One region of the Corynebacterium gottingense genome, then DNA from elsewhere that is predicted to be linked to it. Evidence: predicted binding sites of a transcription regulator. Region 1 holds the regulator's gene; the other holds the start of a gene.

The links. The regulator LexA, encoded in region 1, represses DNA repair genes until DNA is damaged. The targets are predictions, from matches to a motif close to CGAACANNTGTTCG.
Region 2: the regulator LexA is predicted to act here: its motif matches at 1,850-1,863, upstream of CKJ82_RS02950 (HNH endonuclease signature motif containing protein).

The regions. Positions count from the first base shown of each region.
Region 1 covers NZ_NSGN01000001.1:244,602-248,011, forward strand. Annotated here, with positions in the region: gene nrdR (transcriptional regulator NrdR) at 1-142, opposite strand, end outside; gene CKJ82_RS11575 (hypothetical protein) at 234-449, opposite strand; gene lexA (transcriptional repressor LexA) at 831-1,517, shown strand; gene CKJ82_RS01190 (transcriptional regulator SugR) at 1,751-2,536, shown strand; gene CKJ82_RS01195 (1-phosphofructokinase family hexose kinase) at 2,706-3,410, shown strand, end outside.
Region 2 covers NZ_NSGN01000002.1:167,437-170,846, forward strand. Annotated here, with positions in the region: gene mobA (molybdenum cofactor guanylyltransferase) at 1-580, shown strand, start outside; gene CKJ82_RS02950 (HNH endonuclease signature motif containing protein) at 544-1,830, opposite strand; gene modA (molybdate ABC transporter substrate-binding protein) at 2,128-2,871, shown strand; gene CKJ82_RS02960 (ATP-binding cassette domain-containing protein) at 2,838-3,410, shown strand, end outside.

The DNA.
Region 1 (3,410 bases):
CCGTCAGCACTGCCTTTTCCACGGTGGTGAATCGCCCCCCACATTCGGTGCACTCACGACGCCGGCGGATTGCTGATCCTCCTTCAATGATGCGGGAGTCCATCACACGCGAATGATCGTTGTGGCAAAACGGACAGTACATTGCAGGCTCCCGCTCCTCGCTGTTCTGGGTACGCCCCGGGGACGTGCGCCCGGGCTTGCCTCCTCAATGTACCGTCCCCCGCGCCGCTTCCCTAGCGGGCGCCAGCGACGTATTGGGCGGAGACTTGGTGGCTCATCGACGCGGTGTCGTCCGAGAACGCACCGCCCACGATCGACCCGATCACCAGCGCGGCGCTCAAGCCCAGTCCCACGAGCACGCTCTCGCGCTTTTCGCGGTGGGATTCGAACCGATCGTCCGCTCGGTCTGGCCACTGCGCCGGATCACCCCTCCCCACATCAACGGCCATTATCGAATTACTGAGCGTTCGAACATGCTCAGCCCCACACCGCCGAACACCACGGGTTTCAATGTCCCACTCGTCAGCACGAGCCGGCATGGAAGCCACCTCGAAGCGAGTAGTAGAAGCACCGTAACTACCATTTTGCATCATCGTCATAAGTTCATTCCTTTCACGTTCACCGCAATCTTACGAACCGAACCAACACTGTCGAACGGAATACCGTTCAGGCGTTCGATGTCGGTTGCATGTTCGATTTATAGCAGGCACGTCAGAGCTTGTCTAGCGGGCGGGTTGAGAACTCGAACATGTTTGCCCGATCTGGTAGGTTGTGCAGTGCGTAGTTAGCGCGAATAAACTCACACACAGTCACCATCAAAGGAGCACCTCATGGCCCGCAAAAAGGCTGATGCCAAGGATTTGGACATCTCGACGCTGTCTGATCGTCAGCGGCGAATTTTGGAAGTAATTCGGGACGCCGTCGTCCTTCGCGGCTACCCGCCAAGCATTCGCGAGATTGGCGACGCAGCTGGGTTGCAGTCCACCTCGTCCGTCGCCTACCAGCTCAAAGAGCTTGAAAAGAAGGGCTTCCTGCGCCGCGACCCGAACAAGCCTCGCGCGGTCGACTTGCGCCATCTCCCCGACGCACCCGGCAAGAAGCCGAAGCCGAGCACGGACACAAACGTGCCGGAGGATGCGTCGACTCCGCGCTACATCCCAGTGGTCGGCCAGATTGCCGCCGGGTCGCCGATCCTCGCAGAGGAGAACGTGACGAGCTACTACCCGATGCCGGAGGATCTTCTCGGCGACGGCGACCTGTTCATGTTGCAGGTCGTCGGCGAGTCGATGCGCGATGCCGGCATCCTCCCCGGCGACTGGGTCGTCGTTCGCTCCCAGCCCGTGGCAGAGGAGGGAGAGTTCGTCGCAGCCCTGCTCGACGGCGAGGCGACGGTGAAGGAGTTCCACAAGGATTCCAGCGGCGTGTGGCTCCTCCCCCACAACGATGCCTACTCGCCTATTGACGGCACCAATGCGGAAATCATGGGACGCGTCGTCTCCGTGTTCCGCACCATGTAGCACCTCCACCCTGAACACACGCCCGCAGCGATCCCTCGCGCGGGCGTTTTTCTTGTTTGTAGCTCACCTCCGCTTATCACCTTCAACCACTGTGACGATTTCCGGATATGTGGCGGGTGCTGCCCCCGCTTCGGGGGAGTCGGGCACAACAACAACCAATCGGGCACCAATCAATGCGACAATGACAGGTATACGTTTTCCCGTCTTACATCCCGACATACTGAAGGAGCGCCGTGTACGCAGAAGAACGCCGGCGACAAATTGCCTCCCTCACCGCGGTTGAAGGTCGAGTCAATGTCACTGAGCTGGCCGAAAAGTTTGGAGTCACCGCGGAGACGATCCGTCGCGACCTGGCTGTGCTCAATGACGAGGGCATTGTCCACCGCGTGCACGGTGGCGCCGTAGCGAGCCAATCCTTTCTCACCACCGAGTTTCCGCTTGAAGCCCGCTATCGCGCCGCGTCCACGGCCAAGATGGCGATCGCCCGTGCAGCGCTCCAATTCCTCCCGGACCGGCCGGACCGATCTCTCTTCCTCGACTCTGGCACAACCATCAATGGTCTGGCCGAGATTATTGCCAAGCACCCCTCGGCCAAAGATTGGCACATCGTGACCAACTCGCTGCCCACCTCCCTCGACCTGGCAAGCGCGGGTTTGGAAAGTGTGCAGCTACTGGGTGGAACCGTTCGTGCGATCACCCAAGCGGTCGTCGGAGACATCGCGCTTCGCTCCATCGCCATTCTGCGCGCCGACGTCGCCTTCATTGGCACCAACGCATTGACCATTGATCACGGGCTCTCCACGGCCGACCCCCAAGAGGCCGCGATCAAGAAGGCGATGGTCACAAACGCGCACAAGGTGGTGGCGATGTGCGACTCGACCAAGCTCGGAAACGACTACCTGGTGAGCTTCGCCCGCCTGAGCGAAGTCGATGTGCTGGTGACCGACTCGGAGGCGCCAAAGTCCTTCATCGATGAACTCGTCGCACACGGCGTCGACGTCATTACCGCGTCCGAGTAAGCCCGTTTTCCCGCTCACTCGTGTGAGATCGCTTCCGAATGGTTGAAAAATCACACCTATTCGGACATACTTGGGGGGTGGCGCTTAGTGCCCGGCATCGCCAACAGACTCGCTGCGTAGGGGCGCTCTCGTGCCTCACCCCACTACATCAACAGTAGGGAGCGAATCCATGATCATCACGTTAACGCCGAACCCGAGCATCGACGCCACACTCAACGTCGATGCCGTGGCGCGCGGCGAAGTGGTCCGCGCCACCGATGCCAGACGCGAAGCCGGGGGTAAAGGCATCAACGTCGCCAACGCTGTCGCGCTGGCTGGCAAGGACGCCCTCGCGATCGCGCCGTGTGGACCACGCGACCCATTCATCAGCGCTGTCGAGCGCGCGCGCATCCCGTTCGCACCAGTGCCCATCCAGGGCAACGTGCGCACGAACACGGCGCTCACCGAGCCGGACGGCACCACCACCAAGATCAACGAGCGTGGTGCCGAGTTGTCGGGCGAGGAGCAGCGTGGCGTCGAAAAGCAACTGCTCAACCACGCACGAAACGCCGACGCTGCAGTGCTGGCTGGTTCGCTGCCGCCTGGTGCGGCGCCGGACTGGTACGCCGAGCTTGTCGCTTCCCTGCGCAAGGCTTCGCCGGATCTTGTCATTGCTGTGGACACGTCGGATGCGCCGCTGCAGGCGCTCGGGCGCAAGCTCGACGGTGCGGCACCGACCATCATGAAACCGAATTCGTTCGAGCTGGCCCAGCTCACCGGCGCGGACGGGCACGAGCTCGAGGCCGCCGCCGAGCGCGGCGAGTTCGATGCCATCATCGCCGCAGCGCGCGCCCTCGTGAAACGAGGTGTGCAGGAGGTGCTGGTCACGCTCGGT
Region 2 (3,410 bases), on a different contig from region 1:
CCTCGCTGGCGGCAGGTCCACGCGCATGGGCGCGGAGAAGGCGCAGGTCAAACTCGACGGCCAGCGGCTGGTCGACCACGTCATCGCCTCGTTGCCGGACGATGCGGACGTCGTGGTGGTGTCCCCATTCCCGCTGGGACTGCGCGGCGTCAGCCAGGTCGCAGAGGACCCGCCGTTCGGCGGCCCCGTCGCGGGGATTGCCGCGGGTCTGGGCGCGCTCGAAACCGACCTCGTCGGCGTGATCGCCGTGGACGCTCCCCGGTCCGGCGCGCTGCTGCCCTGCCTGGTGCGCACCCTCACCGACAAGGAGACCGACGTCGCTGCAGTCGAAGCCGAAGACAGCTACTTGCAGCCGTTGTGCGCCGTCTGGCACCGCACAGCGCTGCTCCGGGCGCTCGAGCGCGGAGGCACAAGCGGCGTCGCCGCAAAGCGGCTTTTCGACGCCCCCACGCAGGTGGCGCGCGTACCTGGCGACGGCCGCGAGCAGGACTACGACACCCCAGAGGAACTGGGCGCCCTCGGTGAGGTCGAACTCGGCCCCACTCATGCGTCCAACCAATCGTCGAAGCATTCGCCGTAATCTGGCAGCTCCGCCATGACGCGGGCATCGTCGTCGCGCAGCGGGGTGCGCCGGTCCCGCGAGACCCACCGCGCGCCGTCGGGACCGACGAAGTGGATGTCGTCGCCCTGTCGCAGAATTCGTATTTCCCCGTCGGAGACCATGGAGTGGCACGAACTGCACAGCGGGAGGAGGTTGTCCAGGTCGGTCAGCCCGCCGTTGGCCCAGTCGTCGATGTGGTGCGCCTCGATGAAGTGCTCATGCGTGCATCCGGGCATGGCACATTGACTTCCCCACATCGCGGAGAGCGCCTGCATCTGGGTTTTGCTGGCCAGCCTGCGCTTTCTCCCGTAATTGATGATCAGCCCGTGGGTGTCGGCGAGCACGCCGCGCGCCTCTGCGTTCGCCGCGATGTTTGCCAGCCTGAACGCCGGCACCGAAGTGTTGTTGGGCAAATATCCCCGCCCCTGGGTGTCCATCATGATGGTCACCTGCGCTGCCGGGGCGAGCTTGGTCGACCTGGCCATCCCCGAGCGGACCAGCTGCACCATCCCCATCAGCGACGCGAGCAGCAGCCGCTGCGGAGGCAGACCCGTCCCCGATTTCAGCAGGTCAGCCTGCGCGGCGTCCGGGAGGTCGGCGACCTTGTCCAGCGCCGCGTCCAGCTTGGCGTGGTCCAGCATGCCGTCCGCATCCAGGTAGTCGCGCATGTCGCTCATCCCGGCGTGGTACGCCAGCGCCCCTGCCTTCAGCGCCGCTTTGAACTGCGCTCCGTCGACAGCGCTCATCGTGCCCCAGATTCGAGTCTTCTCCCCATCCTCCCTCAGCTGCAACCCATTGGCGGAGTGCGTGGATCCGCCCGAATCGTTCTCCATACTGCCCGCCAGCGCCTGCTTGAGCCCGTGGTAACCCAGCTCAACAGCCTGCTCAACAAGCACCGCCTCGTTGTCCGGCGTGATGTACTTCAGGACAAGCCTGACCGTCGAATAATCAAGCTCCCCACCAGCAAACGCCTCACGAAGCAGCTCGTATGGGCGCAGCTTGCGGGCAACATCAGCGTATTCGTAGGCGCGGGACTTCTTCATCCTGCAGTAACGGATGAGCCACGCCGCGGTGCTGCGGCACCCGGTTTCGCCGGCGTAGTCTGCCTCATCAAACTGCCCTATCGCATCCAGCACCGCAGCGTGGCTCTGGCTCAGCGCGTGGCTCGCTTTCACTATCTCCGCCGAGAGCGCTTTGAGGCTCTTCGGCCGCTCCAAGGTGGTAGTCACTGTCCTGTCTCCGAATCATCGATCTCATGTTTGTGCGAACACTAACACCCCCACCGAACACGGAGTCAGAACATTTCGAACATAGCAGGTAATCGCGCATACTACGGCCGAACATTCTCCTCTTAGAACCCGCCACATTTACGCACACACATGCATTCGGTTTTCCGCCTGTGCGGAAAAATCGGCCCGCCAGAAATTCCGCCTGTGCGGAAAAATCGGCTCATTGCACCGCGCCGTTGCGCCCACCCCTGCGTGGTAGATTCTCTCCGTACAACTCGCCGCCACAAAGGAGCCGCCGTGCGCGCCGTTCACGCCGCCATCGCCGCGACCGCGCTCGCATCCCTGCTCGCCTCGTGCGCAAGCGACCCCGTTCCCGGCGGCAGCGAGGCGGTGGTCGTCCTCGGCGCGGCGTCGACAAGAGTCCTCAACGACGAGATGCGCACGCTTATCGACGCCCCACTCACCTTCAACAACGCAGGCTCCTCCACCCTCGTGCAGCAGCTGCGCGACGGCGCACCCGGCGACGTGCTCATCACCGCCGACGAGAAAAACATGGACGACGCGGTGCGCGCGGGCGTAGCGCACGATCCCGAGGTCGTGGCGACGAATTCGATGGTGCTCGTGGTGCCGAAGGGAAACCCGGCGGGCGTGCGCAGCGTCGATGACCTGGAGCGCGGCGACGTGAACTTCGTCATGTGCGACGCCCAAGTCCCCTGCGGCGCGGTGTCGCAGCAGCTTCTCCGCGCCAACTCGCTCGACGTTCACCCCGTCTCGCTGGAGCACAACGTGGCAGACACGCTGGGCAAAGTGGTCTCGGGCGAAGCCGACGCCGCGTTCGTGTACCGCACCGACGCGGCTGCGGCGGGCGGCGACGTGGACACCGTCGACATTCCGCACGCCGCCGAGTTCCCGAACTCCCTGGTCGCGGGCGTCGTCACGAGCTCCGAGCACCCGGGCGAGGCGGGCGAACTGGTGCACCGACTCCACAGCCCGCAGGCGCGCGAGATGTGGGAGCAGTCCGGCTTCACCCCGGCAGCATGATGCGCGCTCGGCCGAACCCTACCCCGCCAGCCGTTTCGGCGCTGGCGGCGATCACGCTCGCGCTCATCGTCCTGCCCGTGTTTGCGCTCGGAGCGCGCGTGCCGTGGACCGACCTCGGCGCCGTGCTCCGGACACCGGAAACGCACGAACTGCTGCGGGTAACGGTTGCGTCGGCCATGCTTGCCACGGTCATCGCGGTCGCGCTCGGCACGCCGCTGGCGCTGTGGCTCCAGCGGGTCCGCCGCGGGTCATCGCTGGCGCGGCTCCTCGTCCTCCTGCCACTGGCAATGCCGCCGGTGGTCGCGGGCCTTGCGCTCTCGGCGCTCATCGGCAGGCGGGGCCTCGCCGCCCCGCTCCTCGACGCGCTGCACTGGCAATTCGCCTTCGCCTTCCCCGGCGTTGTCGCCGCTCACGTGTACGTTGCCCTGCCCTTCGTGGTCATCACGCTCGATTCCGCGCTGCGCCAGCTGGGGCCGGAGGTGGCCGCTTCGGCGGAGGCGGTCGGGATCCCGCCGGGACGGATCGTTCGCCGGATTATC